Regions from separate parts of the Rhizobium sp. O111 genome, predicted to be linked through region 2. Evidence: riboswitches for the same ligand, from Rfam matches in the RefSeq annotation. Region 2 holds a riboswitch; the other holds the start of a gene.

Region 1 (7,818 bases), on a different contig from region 2:
AGGCGCTTGACCTGGCGCAGAGGGTCACTGGGAGCGATACCGCGCCTGCTGTACTGGCAGCCAGCCTGCTGGCCTTCGTGCGCTACCAGCGCAACGATCTATTCGAAGCGGAGTCGCTGCTTTCAGGTCACCTCGATCTCATTGAGCAAACATGCTTTGTTGAAGGTCTGATCGCCTGCTATCTGACTTTGGTACGCATCATGGTCTCGCGCGGCGACTGGAAATCGGCATCTCAACTTCTTGAACGCGGGGACGCGGTAGGTCGAAAGCGAGACTGGCTGCGCCTTAGAACCGTTTGCATCGCTGAACAGATAAGGCTCAATTTACTCCAATCTCGACTAGCACAAGCCCGTACTCTCATGACGGGTTTCCGAGGTATGGTTCAGGCCCGGCCACCGACGGACAGGTCGCCGACATCTTACGGCTGGCGACTGCTAAGAATGTGCGAGGCTCGGCTCCTCATCGCTGAGAACAAGCCTCATCAGGCAGCTGAAATTTTCCAGCTTCAGATGCATAGCTTCGCTTGGGACAAGCCAGCCGAGTTGGAAGCGGGGATCGAGTACGCCGTTTCGTTACTAGCGATAGGCAGACGTGGCGTGGCAATGGAATTGATGACCAGCCTTCTTGCGCAAAGCGAGATTGGAGATGTCATCCGCCCGTTCATTGACTGCGGTGCAGGGGCAATCACACTGACGCAATCAGTAATCGCCTTCTTGCAGAACCATAACAGCAAGCGAGTTTCGACGGATTATCTCCACAGGCTGGCAGCTGCTCTGGCAACGGTTCAGGTCGAGCGCCAACATGGATACAATGAACCGTTCGGGACATCATCCTTGACACTGCGGGAACGCGAGGTGGTTAGTCGTGTGCAGCACGGTATGACCAACAAGGAAATCGCATCGGATCTCAAAATTGGCCTCGAAACCGTGAAGTGGCATCTAAAGACGGTCTTCAAGAAATTGAAGGTCAGGAATCGGACCGAAGTTGTCTCGGTAAGTCAGGCGGCGCTCGGTCATCCTGGACCTCGGGACGACGCTGGTCGCCCCGAGACCGAGGATGTTTTTCATTAAGCGGCTTCTTCGAGGTAGTCGTAGCAGCAATATGGCTTGAGGCGTTCGGTATCGACGTCCGCGCCGAGGCCCGGATCGGATCCGACTTCCAGTAAGCCGTTTTTGATGCGGTCTTCGGGAGCATTCTTCAGAACCTGAACGTAGCCCTGGGACTCCGGCAGGTAAGGATAGATTTCGAGGTCCATTGCATTGGCGCAAGCGGCCCAGACCTGAAGCGTAGCGGCCGTACAGAGAGACGACGCGCAGTTATGAGGAGACATTCGTGCGTTGTATGCCTCTGCCATCGCTGCGATCTGGACCAGTTCGAACACGCCCCCGCAATTGCCAACGTCCGGCATGACAACGTCGATAGCGCCGGAATCCAGGAGGTTCTTGAAACCGTTGCGGGTATAGACGCGTTCGCCGGCGGCGATCGGGAACTTGTATCGAGCGGCCAAGTTTTTGAGGCCCGCGAGGTTGAATGCGTCAAGGGGCTCCTCGACCCAGGAGACCTTGAGCTCTTCGCAGACGTCGAGGATTCGAACCAGTTGGTCGTTATTGACGCCACCTGAAAGATCGATGAGCAGTTCGGCCTGATCACCGACGACATCCTTGAGAAGGCGAATACGATCGATAGCGCGCTTGAACTCGTCGGCGGAAAGCGAGCGGCGCTGGACGTGGGTCAGCGTACGGCCCGGCTGTTGCGTTGCAAGAGGATAGCTCTTGAGCATCTTGTAGCCATCCTTGAGCGGGCGCTCGGCGGCCTTGGCCCACTCGGTGGCGTCATTGCAATGGTAGTTCCAGCCGTTCGCATAGACCGGTGCGGTGTCCTGGAAGCGGCCTCCGAAGAAGTCATAGACTGGGACGCCTGCAGCCTTGCCCTTGATATCCCAAAGCGCCTGGTCGATCGCGCTTACCGCAGCGAAGGCGATCGCGCCGCCGCCCTTGGTCCAGAAAGAGTTGTCGTAGATCGCGTGATAGACATGGCGGGGATAGTTCGGGTCCGCACCGATAACGCGCGCGGCATAGTCGGCGACCATGCCGGCTGCACCGCGAGCACCGAGGCCGTATGCCACGGCAGCTTCGCCCCAACCGGAAACTCCCTCATCCGTTACGACTTCGACAAGCACCGGGCGCACACCGCCGGTCGGGATCCGGTACGCCCGGATATTAGTTACACGCATGGCTGCACTCCTTCGTGCAAGGTATCGAGATACCTTGGCTTGGATACTGAGATTTAATCGGAACGCTCATGTCCAGAAGAGGCTTTCGCCCCTGTCTGCTCGCCTGCTCCGGCGGCAACCAATTCATCACCCAACATCGGAACTTTCGCAAAATTGAAGTTCTTATGGGGATATCAGCGGCACTTATGGGGATCACGTCCGGAGTGTAACCGACGATCTTACCGTCCTGGACGAAATCGAACGGCGCGTCGGCCGTTTCAGTCGCGACCGTGAAGACGCCTTTCTCCTGGATCGATGAAAGGGCAGGCCGAGGCGGAGAAGGACACGCCGACGGACATCGCAGCGGAGAGTGCCGCCGACGCTATGTGTTTAAAGATTTTCATGGTTGTTGCCCAGATGGTGACTGTGTCCGAATCCCGGCCCGTCAACGAGTTTTGTGGGGCAGCGAGGCTCTTGCTGCGTCAATCCGCACAAGTGCGCCGCCGAGCGCACTACAGTCATCCCGCATTGCGAAATCGACAGCAAAACCGAAGGTTTTATGCCTCCATGAGTGAAGCTTATGACCAGGCGCGCGGAGAGCTTTAGGTCCGATCGGGTCGGGAGATGTCCTCGTATGACAGCAAGGCCGTCTTGAGGCTGCCGTAGCATTTGTCCGCCACTTTCGACCTCGGTCGATATTTCGGACGGATCAGATAGTAGTGGGACGGAGATGCGTCGGATATCCGGTGGTATACGACATCCAGGCTCCCGTTGGTGAGTGCTCTCATAGCGCCGCACGTGATATTGTCGACCACCGCAACGCCGCCGTTCGAAATGGCAAAACATGCCATCGGGAAGAAGTTGGAAAATTCCACCTTGGGGGGCGCGATTTTCGACCGAATCTGTCGACTGGATCGATTCTCCTCGTAAAGCGTACAGACGTTGTAGCCTTTGATCTCCTCAGTCAGCAGGGTATCGCCTTGCGTCGAGATCAGACCGCGTGGCGAGACGGCGTAAACGGGAATGTTGAAGACCTCGACCTCGAACAGCGGTGAATTCGTCAACACTTCGAACGCCCCCTCATCGGTCAACGCGATGTCGTGAAGTTGGTTTTCCATCTCCGATACGATGGAGGCAGAGGTCCCGATCATGAGACGAAACTGCTGTCCCCCAGCCGCAATCTTGGAAATTGCGGTTGGAACAAGGTGGGTTCCCGCATTCCCGGAGGATATGATCGATATCCTTGGTACCTCGATTGAGGTAAGGCGGCCGAAATGGTGACGTATGTCGTTCAATTGAGCCATCACCGGGCTCACCTGCTGGAATAGCACCTCTGCCTCGGCGCGCGGTGATATTCGTCCTGCGTGTCGGTCAAACAGCGTGGTTGTCAGCTGCTCTTCAAGTGTCGCTATCGTCATACTCACGGCAGGTTGAGTGCGACCGAGATTCTTCGCGGCCTTCGAGATGCTGCCAGTCAACATCACTTGGTAGAATGCCTCGATCTGGTGATATTTCATTTTTTGCGGCCCCGTGCCGTAATCTCATCCCCCAGCGAGATTTTTCTTTTCCGCAGAACCTCCCTGGCCATCACCACGTCCAGATCGATCTGCTGGACCATTGCCTCAAGACCGTCGAACTTTGTCTCGGGACGCAAATACTCGATGAATGTCACCTGACATGTCTGGCCGTAAAGATCGCCGGCGTAATCGAGGACATACGTCTCCAATAGCAACTCGCCGTCGTCGACGACTGTCGGCCGCCGGCCAAAGCTGGCGACACCATTGCGAACGGTTCCGAAGCCATCCCGAAATCGCACCGCATAAATCCCTGGCGCGAGCCTACAGCATCCGCCCAGCTTCATGTTCGCCGTCGGGAAGCCGATTGCACGTCCGAGCTTAGCGCCATGAACGACCACACCTCGAACTTCCACCTGTTCTGCGAGGGTGGTTGCGTATCCATGGTGGTGGGCGCATTCTTCGGGAACCAGCAAGTCCGTTTCTTCAAGTGCAAGCATGTTCGCCTCCTTCGAACGCGCGGGGCGGTAGACACCCGGCCCGCGCGACGGTTCATTCGACGGGGTCGGCCCCTATAGCCGCAAGAGCAGCCCTGCCGACTTCGATGTCCTGATCTCCAGTGCCGGAGCCCACTCCTATTGCACCCGCCAGCTTGCCGCTGAACTTGATCGGCAGACCGCCGGGCAGATTTGTGACGCCGCCGCCAGTGGCAATTCCGGCGGCAATGCTGAATTCGGGTGTCATGCCGCCTGTCTTATTGCGGATGGACGCCGATGTGCGGGCCTTAGCCTTCGCTGTCTGCATGCTTAGGTATTTTGCTCCGTCCATACGGAGACTGGCGATCGTCTCGCCGCTGGCGTCAACGATACAAATGCACTGCGGAACCGAGATTTCCGCGGCTTTCGAAACCGCCGCAGCCAAAGCGTCCAACGCACCTGCGTGCGATAGGACAAGTGCTTCGAGATAGGAATCGGTCATCATATTCTCCTAGGGGTTAGTATCCTGCGGTCGCATCGACACGATTCCGTAAGGGTTCGCCACGCAGGTCCCTGCCAATGTTGTCAGCGAAGATCGAAAGGCAACGGTCGACGTATCCGTCGGCGTCGTCACAGGAAATATGCGGGAAGATGATCAGGTTGGGTACATCCCACAGCTGACTGTCGGCCGACAGGGGTTCCTCGTCGAAGACGTCCAGCGCAGCACCGCTCAGACGGCCATCGACGAGCGCCCTGATGAGGGGCCCCGTATCGACGAGAGGACCTCGCGCGATGTTGAACAAAGACGCGCCTGGTTTCATCAGGGCCAGTTGCTTTTCACCGATGAGCCCCTTGGTCGAGGCAGTGAGAGGGCAGCTGACGACAAGGCAGTCGGCCAGGGTAAGCGCCTGGTCAAGATCTGCGACGGTGAATACCTCATCGGCCGATGGACTGGTCTTACCTGAACGGGTGACTGCTACAATCCGCGGGCCGAACGGGCGCAAACGGTCCGCAATCGCGGTGCCGAGCGCTCCAAAACCTACGAAGACTATGGTCTTCGTATCGATCCCCGTCGCGAGGCGATTGTCCCAGCGATGGAGCCGCTGATTTTGAATGTGTCGCGGCACGCCCTCGCACAACATGAGAACGGTCATTAAGCCGAAAGCGCCGCCCTTCTTCGCGTGTACGCCGCTGCTGTTTGTCAGGACCGCTCCGTTCGGAAGCCAGTCGAGCGGCATATACTTCTCGACGCCAGCACTTGTGCAATGAACCACACGCAGGCGCTTGCCGTGGACTTTGAGGCGCGCGGTATCGAATCCGGAGCCGACGAAATAGTCTGCGGCTTCTAGCGCCTGGTAGTCGGGAAATTGAGCGTTGAATGATCGCACTTCTGCAAATCCCGCTACCGCTCCTAAAGCCTTGAGAACAGCGGGTTCCGAGACGAAGTAGGGGGACCCGGGCGGCACGGCGTTTTCCACGTATACGGAAAAATCACGCATAATCAATCCTTTAAGGTTATTTGTTATGTAGATGCAATTTGTGTGCCAATTTAATAATTTCCGATACGAAGGACTTGCGCAAGATCCAAACATGTGAGTACCCTAAGGGTGTTCGAAGGCCGTGCAGGAGAGATGGCACCGACGCCACGCCGAAGGAGCAACCCCCCAGGAAACTCTCAGGCAACCAAGACTGCACAGTTTGAACGATCTGGAGAGAGGCGCTCGCGTCCACCGAAGGGGACCCCCGTGGGGAAAAGCTCTCAGGTAAAAAGACAGATTGGGGGCTATGGGGCTGGCGAAGCCCCGGCACCAACTGTTGGAGACAAAAGTGCCCCATATCGCTGTATTAGGCGCCGGTATTACCGGCGTGACAACTGCTTACGCGCTTTCACGCCGCGGTTTCGACGTTACCGTTATCGACCGCAATCGTTATCCCGCGATGGAGACCTCGTTTGCCAATGGCGGACAGCTTTCTGCAAGCAATGCTGAGGTCTGGAATCATTGGTCTACGGTCTTGAAAGGCATCAAATGGATGCTCAAAAGCGACGCGCCGCTTCTCATGAACCCTACCCCGAGCTGGCACAAATATTCCTGGATGGGGGAATTTGTGGGGGGCATAGGCGGATATCGCACCAATACGATCGAGACTACGCGGCTCGCAATCGCTGCGCGTCAGCACATGTTCGAAATAGCCGATCGCGAGAAGATTGAGTTCGACCTCGAAAAGCGGGGCATCCTCCATGTCTACTATGACAAACCGAGCTTTGATTATGCCGGCAAGGTGAACGCGATGCTGACCGAGGGCGGCCTGGACCGGAGATCCGTATCGCAAGAGGAAATCAAGGCGATCGAACCCGCGTTGGTCGGTAATTTCTACGGCGGCTTCTTTACGCCGTCGGATTCCACAGGAGACATCCACAAATTCACGCGCGGCCTTGCCAAGGCATGTATGAAACGCGGCGTGAATTTCCTTTTCGACACGGAAATCCAACGGGTAGAATCCGGAGAAAGCACGACTGTTTACTGGAAGCCTGCCGAAAACCCTGGAAGCTCAAGCAACGTCCTGACGGCTGACGGCGTGGTTGTATGTGCTGGCGTCGGCAGCAGGAAAATCGCTGGGATGCTCGGCGATCGAATAAATGTCTATCCGGTAAAAGGCTACTCGATCACGGTTCATCTCGATGACGAGCGAAGCCAGAACGGCGCTCCCTGGGTCAGCCTACTCGACGACCGGGCAAAGATCGTCACGAGCCGTCTTGGAAACGACCGGTTCCGAGTCGCCGGTACGGCGGAGTTCAACGGTATCAATCGCGATATTAGACATGATCGCATCAAACCCTTGGTAGATTGGGTGCGCACGCTCTTTCCAGAGGCCTCGACATCCCGCGTCGTGCCTTGGGCGGGCCTTCGCCCCATGATGCCGAACATGATGCCACGGATAAAAAAGGGCTGCCGTCCCAACGTTTTCTACAACACCGGACACGGTCATCTTGGTTGGACGCTGTCAGCGGCGACGGCGGAACTCGTTGCGGAATTGGTTCAGCAGACGCCGACCTCCAGCGGTCGCAGGACAGCTTGAACAAACCGGGGCCTGGCGTATGTCGGGCCCCGTTATTTCGTCCGTAAGACTGTCTCAAGACTAAGCGCTCTCAATATTGAAACTCAAACCTGAGACCGCACTGGAAAAGTGAGACTCGTCAGGTTTGTTCGTTAACGTACTGATTCCGCAGCTATTTCCAGCGTGGCATATCGCTTGCTCATGAATATGCGAGGATCGGACAGGCCGATCTCAATTCTAGAGGAGATACCAAATGGACCTCGGTCTATTTATGATGCCCCTGCACGATCAGCGGCGCAACTTCACTGAACTCCTGAAACAGGATCGTGAAGCAGTGATCCTCGCCGACCGTCTCGGCTTCTCGGAAGTTTGGGTTGGCGAGCACATTAGCTGCTCCTGCGAACCGATTGCCGACCCGCTTCAATTTTTCGGTACGCTGATCCATGCGACGAAGCAGATCAAGTTCGCCACGGGGGTCCTGAACCTACCGCAGCACCATCCGGCACGTCTCGCCGGCCAGATCGCACAATTCGACCATCTCTCGGAAGGCCGTTTCATC
Region 2 (7,818 bases):
CGGGCAATCGTCAGCAGTGCGCGACACGATGAAATCGCGGGAAAAGCCGTGCGTCTCCAGAACATGCACCAGCCCGCGACGCGACTTGCCGGTGACGGCGCCGATCAGCACCTCGTCCTTTTCAGCCAGCGTACGGATCAACTCGCTGATGCCATCGAACAGCGGCACGTCGACGCCGGCTTCGGCGCGCACATCGGCGTAGATCGCCTTGTAATGCGCCGTCATCGCCACCGCCTCGTCGTCCACATGCGGCTTGCCCTGCATGCGGGCGATGGCGATATCGAGCGTCAGCCCGATGATCGCCTTGGTCTGCGAGAGATCAGGCCGGTCATGACCGAAATGCACGAAAGTGCGCGCCATCACCTCATGGATCAGCGCAGCGCTGTCGACAAGCGTGCCGTCGCAATCGAACAATGCCAGTTTCATTCCCGAATTCATTCGAAGTCTTCCCGGTCAGCTTCAGCCAGGTCGAGGCCGAGCAAGTTCCAGGTCTGAACCATGTGCGGCGGCAGCGGCGCGGTCACCCGCAGGCGCCCGCCATTCGGATGCGGAATGTCGATCTTGCGGGCGTGCAGATGCAGCCGCTTCTGGATGCCGCCGGGGAAATCCCAGTTGTGGTCGTCGTCGAAGTATTTGGGGTCGCCGATAATCGGATGACCGATATGCAGCGCGTGGACGCGCAGCTGGTGGGTACGGCCGGTATACGGCTCCATCTCCAGCCAGGCGAGGTTCTGCGCCGCCGTCTCGCGCACCTTGTAATAGGAGATCGCGTGGTCGGCGCCCTCCTCGCCATGCTTGCAGACTCGCATACGGTCTCCATCCGGCGTCTGTTCCTTCACCAACCAGGTCGAGATCTTGTCCTCGTGCTTGCGCGGCACGCCCTTGACCAGCGACCAGTAGGTCTTCTTGGTGTCGCGCTCGCGAAACGCCGCCGTCAGCTTCTGCGCAGCACCGCGCGTGCGGGCGATGACCAGCACGCCCGAGGTGTCGCGGTCGAGACGATGGACCAGCCGCGGCTTCTCGCCCTTCGGGCTCGTCCAGGCCTCCAGCATCTTGTCGATGTTGCGCGTCACGCCGGAACCGCCCTGCACGGCAAGGCCGGCCGGCTTGTTGAGCACGATCACCTTGTCGTCCTCATGCAGCACCATTCGCTGCAACAGCTCGTAGTCGCCGCCGTGCTTGAGATCATGGCTGGCGATCGGCCCGGCCTTCTTGGCGTCGACATCGAGCGGCGGCACGCGCACCACCTGCCCCGGCTGCACGCGCGCATCGGTCTTCACGCGACCGCCATCGACACGCACCTGGCCGGAACGCATCAGCTTCTGCAGCGGACCGAATCCGAGGCCGGGATAGTGGATCTTGAACCAACGATCGAGGCGCATGCCCGCCTCGTCGGCTTCGACGGTAATATGTTCAATGCCAGCCATGTCTGTACTTTCGGAAAGAGTTGCCGGCACCAGGCGCGGCCTTTGCCGCTGGCTTTAGAGCATTTTACGCAAAAACGGAAACCTGAATCTCAGATCCCCTTTCAGATCAATGCGCGCATGATCGCAAGCCCCGCGAAAACCGCCGCCATCGACAGCCCGACGCTCGCCACCATATAGACCGCCGCCGACGCCATCGCCCCGCGCTCGATCAGCGAGATCGCATCCAGCGAAAAGGCGGAGAACGTCGTGAAGCCGCCGAGAAAACCGGTGATTAGCAAAAGCCGCAATTCGTTCGACGCATTGAAACGCCGCGCGATCAGCTCCGCGAAAACGCCGATGACGAAACATCCCACAACATTGACGACAAGCGTCCCCCACGGAAAGCCCGTGCCCATCAGCCGCAACGACCACTGGCCGACATAATAGCGAAGCACGGAACCGATGGCGCCGCCGACAGCGACGAGAAGAGCCTGGATCATAGGCCTTGTGTAGCGCAGGCAGGATGCGTTGCCAATTGACCGCGTCCGCTGCTCTCCGCCCACTCCATCGATAATTCGCTCTAATCTTAATTGCAGGATTGATCGGCCTTACAGAAATGGCAACGTATGATTGCGCATTCTGAGTGAACGCAGCTTCGAGGACTTGCGATTGGCGATACGACGAAAATGGCTGTACGCAGCATCAGCGTGGGTGGTGCTCGTGATCGTCTCGATCACCGCGGTGGCGCTCTATGATGAGGCGCCCGGGCAACTTCGTTCGATGCTCAAGATCAAGGAACTCCCGGTGTCGGCAAAGAATATCAAGTGCACAGGACCATTCGTCATAACGGACGCTCTGGTAACGTGCGGCTTCGAGATCGAGCCTAACGACATGGCATCGATGCTGGTCGGCTGGCGCTTCTCAAGAGAAAATGCCAGCCGCAATTCTCAGAGCGTGGACTATATCGACAACGACCTCCGCTCCGAATTCACACCATTCAACGCGAACGACATCTATCGCGCCGATGAGGATCAGTTTGGACCCGCAGGAGGCCATCTCTTCGTCGTCATCGACAAGGACAGGCGCAAAGCCCTGGTAGACCTCTATATCGAATAGGCGGCGGGCAGCTCACCACTCCACCTCAATAGCTGCACGGCCGGTCGTTGTTGAAACCATAGGCGCAGGCCGAGTTCAGCGGCATGCTGGCATCGCGGCTCTGCTCCGTCGTGGTGCAGGCCGTGGCTATGAAGGCGGTGACGACAAGCGCTGCCGCCAAGGCAAGAGAGTGAAAACGGCGCATCTGAACGTCTCCTCTGAAGGACCGGTACTATTTTGTTGTCGAGTAATGCGGGAAGTAACGCGGCAATGAGGCAGATATAGCGGCGCAATACATTCGCACTATAGCTTGAGAACCGGAATTAAGCACAAGAACAATCACGATCGATCATATTTTAGCGATATTCTTATCAGGACAGGAAGGTCCGCCGTCCTAAATCTGTCACATGACAGTTCTGGTTGGTTCCATTTCGGCAAGTACGGCGGCCGCGGCGTTTGAAGCGCTGCGCATCCCCCCGCGCGTCTCCGCCAGCACCGCCGCCAAGGATGCCCGCAAGGTGGCCGACATCAAGCGCCGGACCGATGCCGGCCAGGATACCGATGAATCAGCCGCCGTCATCAACTCCACCGAAGTCGCGCTCGACCTGATGACCATGGGCCAGCGCCAGCCGCAGGCCGCGCTCCAGCAGGCTCTCAAGCTTTACGAAGAAGACTGAGACCACCCGTCCCGATCGATCCGCAATTCGATCGGCAAAGAAGACCGCGACAAAAAATTGCTCGCCGGCGACATTCCCCCTTGCCAAGCACCGCCATCGCCAGATAATTGCGCTCAACCTTGTTGGGAGAAGCCGGCTCGTCGCAGCCGGTGCCGAAGGAGCAACCGCCCCGGAAACTCTCAGGCAAAAGGACCAGCAAGGGGCAGACGGAACTCTGGAGAGACGCGTTTTCGAAACGCGCGCCGAAGGGATAACAATCTCAGGCAAACAGACAGAGGGGGCTCGAAACAAGGCGCAACCGCGCCCGAATATTTGAGCCCGCGCATGGAACCCACGCGCAAACACCGGAGGCGTCCTTGGACGATACTGCTGCCCTGAAGAAAACCCCGCTGCATGACCTGCATCTGTCGCTCGGCGCCCGCATGGTACCGTTTGCGGGCTATGACATGCCGGTCCAATATCCGGCCGGCGTGATGAAGGAACATCTGCAGACCCGCGCAGCCGCCGGTCTCTTCGATGTGTCCCACATGGGTCAGGTCGTCATCAAGGCGAAGTCGGGCAAGTATGAGGACGCAGCACTCGCGCTGGAAAGCCTCGTTCCCGTCGATATCCTCGGGCTGGCCGAAGGACGCCAGCGCTACGGTTTCTTCACCGACGACAATGGCGGCATTCTCGACGACCTGATGATTACCCATCTCGACGACCATCTCTTCGTCGTCGTCAACGCCGCCTGCAAGGATGCCGACGTCGCGCACCTTCAGAAGCATCTCTCCGACACCTGCGACATCACCGTGCTCGACCGCGCGCTGATCGCGCTGCAGGGTCCGCGCGCCGTCGAGGCTCTGGCCGAACTCTGGGCCGATGTCGCCGCCATGAAGTTCATGGACGTGCGCCACTGTCGCCTGCACGACGTCTCCTGTCTCGTCTCGCGCTCCGGCTATAGCGGTGAGGATGGCTACGAGATCTCGATCCCCTCGGACATGGCCGTCGATGTCACCAAGCGGTTGCTTGAGCATCCCGACGTCGAGCCGATCGGCCTCGGCGCGCGCGACAGCCTGCGCCTCGAAGCTGGTCTTTGTCTCTACGGCAACGACATCGACACCACCACGACCCCCGTCGAGGCAGCCCTCGTCTGGGCTATCCAGAAGGCCCGCAAGACCGGCGGCGCCCGTGCTGGCGGCTTCCCCGGCGCCGAGCGCATCCTTTCCGAACTCGACAACGGCGCCACCCGCCGCCGCGTCGGCTTGAAGCCCGACGGCAAGGCGCCGGTGCGCGGCCACGCCAAGCTCTATGCCGACCAGGAAGGCAAGACTGAAATCGGCGAAGTCACCTCAGGCGGCTTCGGCCCGAGCGTCGAAGGCCCTGTCGCCATGGGCTATGTACCGGTCGCCTCTGCCGACGTCGGAACGGTCGTCTACGCCGAGGTTCGCGGCAAGTACCTGCCGGTGACAGTCGCGGCCCTGCCCTTCGTCACGCCGACCTACAAGCGATAAGACCATGAGCGCGGCGGCGATCCATATCGTTGCACTGCCTGTTCAGGCGCACTGTTCGCAGGCCGCCGCCGCTGGCGTTGTGCGTGGAGTACCCCCCTCTGCCCTGCCGGGCATCTCCCCCACAAGGGGGGAGATCGACCAGCGGCGGACGTCTCACCAAACGGTGAGCGTGGAGCGGGCCGCCGCTGTTAGCGTTGCGCGTGGGGTACCCCCCTCTGTCCTGCCGGACATCTCCCCCACAGGTGGGGAGATTGGCTGGGCGCATCCGCTCGCTCTACCTTCATTGTTTAGCGCTGCCCTCCCCACTCGCCGATCTCCCCCCTTGTGGGGGAGATGTCCGGCAGGACAGAGGGGGGTATCGCCAGGCACAGCCTTCAGTACCTACACCATCCAAACACCCCATTCCCCAGAGAGGACCATCCCATGCTGAAATTCACCGAAGAACACGAATGGCTGCAGATCGAAGCCGGTGTCGCCACCGTCGGCATCACCACCTATGCCGTCGAGCAGCTCGGCGATCTGGTGTTCGTGGAACTGCCTGAAGTCGGCGCCACCTTCGGCAAGAACGACAACGCGGCCACCGTCGAATCCGTCAAGGCCGCCTCGGATGTCTACTGCCCGCTGGAAGGCGAGATCACCGAAGTGAACCCGGCCATCGTCGCCGATCCGTCTCTGGTCAATTCAGACCCTCAAGGGTCTGGCTGGTTCTTCAAGCTGAAGCTTGCCAATTCAGCCGATGCCGACGGCCTGCTCGACGAAGCGGCCTACAAGGAGCTCACCGCGTAATGACGACGCCGACGGAATTCCAGTTTACCGACTACCAGCCCTACGACTTCGCCAATCGTCGTCACATCGGCCCCTCGCCGGCCGAAATGACCGATATGCTCAAGGTCATTGGCTATAACAGCCTCGACGGGCTGATCGACGCGACCGTGCCGCCCTCCATCCGCCAGAAGGTACCGCTCGTCTGGGGCGCGCCGATGACGGAGCGCGAGGCGCTCGACAAGCTGCGCGAAACCGCCAACAAGAACAAGGTCCTGACCTCGCTGATCGGCCAGGGCTATTACGGCACGATCACACCGCCGGTCATCCAGCGCAACATCCTGGAAAACCCGGCCTGGTACACGGCCTACACGCCCTACCAGCCGGAAATCTCCCAGGGCCGCCTCGAGGCGCTCCTGAACTACCAGACGATGATCTGCGACCTGACCGGCCTCGACGTCGCCAACGCCTCGCTGCTCGACGAAGCAACGGCCGCCGCCGAAGGCATGGCCATGGCCGAGCGCGTCTCCAAGTCGAAGGCCAAGGCCTTCTTCGTCGACGCCGCCTGCCATCCGCAGACGATCGAGCTGATCAAGACCCGCGCAGAGCCGCTCGGCTGGAGCGTCGTCATCGGCAATCCCTTCACCGATCTAGACCCGGTCGACGTCTTCGGCGCCATCTTCCAGTATCCGGGCACGCACGGCCATGTGCATGATTTCACCGGCCTGATCTCGCGCCTGCACCAGACCGGCGCAATCGCCATCGTCGCCGCCGACATCCTGGCGCTGACGCTTCTGAAGTCACCGGGCGAAATGGGCGCCGACATCGCCATCGGCTCGTCGCAGCGCTTCGGCGTTCCCGTCGGCTACGGCGGCCCGCACGCGGCCTACATGTCGGTCAAGGACGCCCACAAGCGCTCCATGCCCGGCCGTCTCGTCGGCGTCTCGGTCGATGCCCGCGGCAACCGCGCCTATCGCCTGTCGCTGCAGACCCGCGAACAGCACATCCGCCGCGAAAAGGCGACGTCGAACATCTGCACCGCGCAGGTTCTGCTCGCCGTCATGGCCTCGATGTACGCCGTCTTCCATGGCCCCAAGGGCATCAAGGCGATCGCCCAGCAGGTCCACCAGAAGGCCGTTCTGATGGCCAAGGGCCTGGAAAAGCTCGGCTACACGATCGAGCCTGAAACCTTCTTCGACACCGTGACCGTCGATGTCGGCCACATGCAGGGCGTCATCCTGCGCGCGGCGGTCGTCGAAGGCGTCAACCTGCGCAAGGTCGGCGCCACCAAGATCGGCATGAGCCTCGACGAGCGCACCCGCCCGGCGACGCTGGAAGCCGTCTGGCGCGCCTTCGGCGGCAACTTCGCCGTCGCCGATTTCGAGCCGAGCTATCGCCTGCCAAAAGGTCTCGCTCGCACCAGCGAGTACCTGACGCATCCGATCTTCCACATGAACCGCGCCGAAAGCGAGATGACGCGTTACATCCGTCGCCTGTCGGACCGCGATCTGGCGCTCGACCGCTCGATGATCCCGCTCGGCTCCTGCACGATGAAACTCAACGCCACGGCGGAAATGCTGCCGATCACCTGGCCCGAGTTTTCGGATATCCATCCCTTCGTGCCGGCCGATCAGGCACTCGGCTATCGCGAGATGATCGACGACCTCACCGAAAAGCTCTGCGCCGTCACCGGCTACGACGCCTTTTCCATGCAGCCGAACTCCGGCGCGCAGGGCGAATATGCGGGCCTCTTGACGATCCGCAACTACCACATCGCCAACGGCAATGGTCATCGCGACGTCTGCCTGATCCCGACATCCGCGCACGGCACCAACCCGGCATCCGCCCAGATGGTCGGCATGAAGGTCGTGGTCGTCAAGGTTCGCGAAAACGGCGATATCGACCTCGACGACTTCCGCGCCAAGGCCGAGCAGCATTCGGAGAACCTCTCCTGCTGCATGATCACCTACCCCTCGACGCACGGCGTGTTCGAGGAAACGGTGAAGGAGATCTGCGATCTCGTGCACAAGCATGGTGGCCAGGTCTATCTCGACGGCGCCAACATGAACGCCATGGTCGGCCTGTCCCGCCCTGGTGACATCGGCTCCGACGTTAGCCACCTCAACCTGCACAAGACCTTCTGCATCCCGCATGGCGGCGGCGGTCCCGGCATGGGCCCGATCGGCGTCAAGTCGCACCTAGCGGCCCATCTGCCCGGCCATCCGGAAACCGACGGCCGTTCCGGCGCGGTATCGGCAGCAGCCTTCGGCTCGGCCTCCATCCTGCCGATCTCCTGGAGCTACTGCCTGATGATGGGCGGCGAAGGCCTGACGCAGGCGACCAAGGTGGCGATCCTCAACGCCAACTACATCGCCGCCCGGCTGA

Evidence for each region. A riboswitch is a leader RNA that binds a small molecule or an ion and turns the genes downstream of it on or off. The one in region 2 is predicted to bind glycine.
Region 1: another riboswitch for glycine. It lies ahead of ACVTFQ_RS32020 (D-amino acid dehydrogenase); the one in region 2 lies ahead of gcvT (glycine cleavage system aminomethyltransferase GcvT).

Annotation. Positions count from the first base shown of each region.
Region 1 covers NZ_JBSHXL010000004.1:108,731-116,548, reverse strand. Annotated here, with positions in the region: gene ACVTFQ_RS32050 (LuxR C-terminal-related transcriptional regulator) at 1-1,070, shown strand, start outside; gene ACVTFQ_RS32045 (mandelate racemase/muconate lactonizing enzyme family protein) at 1,067-2,233, opposite strand; gene ACVTFQ_RS32040 (LysR family transcriptional regulator) at 2,815-3,729, opposite strand; gene ACVTFQ_RS32035 (riboflavin kinase) at 3,726-4,226, opposite strand; gene ACVTFQ_RS32030 (GlcG/HbpS family heme-binding protein) at 4,279-4,704, opposite strand; gene ACVTFQ_RS32025 (D-2-hydroxyacid dehydrogenase) at 4,721-5,701, opposite strand; glycine riboswitch at 5,816-5,904, shown strand; gene ACVTFQ_RS32020 (D-amino acid dehydrogenase) at 6,030-7,280, shown strand; gene ACVTFQ_RS32015 (LLM class flavin-dependent oxidoreductase) at 7,513-7,818, shown strand, end outside.
Region 2 covers NZ_JBSHXL010000001.1:1,650,542-1,658,359, forward strand. Annotated here, with positions in the region: gene ACVTFQ_RS08450 (HAD-IA family hydrolase) at 1-426, opposite strand, end outside; gene ACVTFQ_RS08455 (RluA family pseudouridine synthase) at 435-1,427, opposite strand; gene crcB (fluoride efflux transporter CrcB) at 1,529-1,906, opposite strand; gene ACVTFQ_RS08465 (hypothetical protein) at 2,037-2,522, shown strand; gene ACVTFQ_RS08470 (hypothetical protein) at 2,548-2,706, opposite strand; gene ACVTFQ_RS08475 (hypothetical protein) at 2,909-3,178, shown strand; glycine riboswitch at 3,292-3,383, shown strand; gene gcvT (glycine cleavage system aminomethyltransferase GcvT) at 3,535-4,671, shown strand; gene gcvH (glycine cleavage system protein GcvH) at 5,095-5,457, shown strand; gene gcvP (aminomethyl-transferring glycine dehydrogenase) at 5,457-7,818, shown strand, end outside.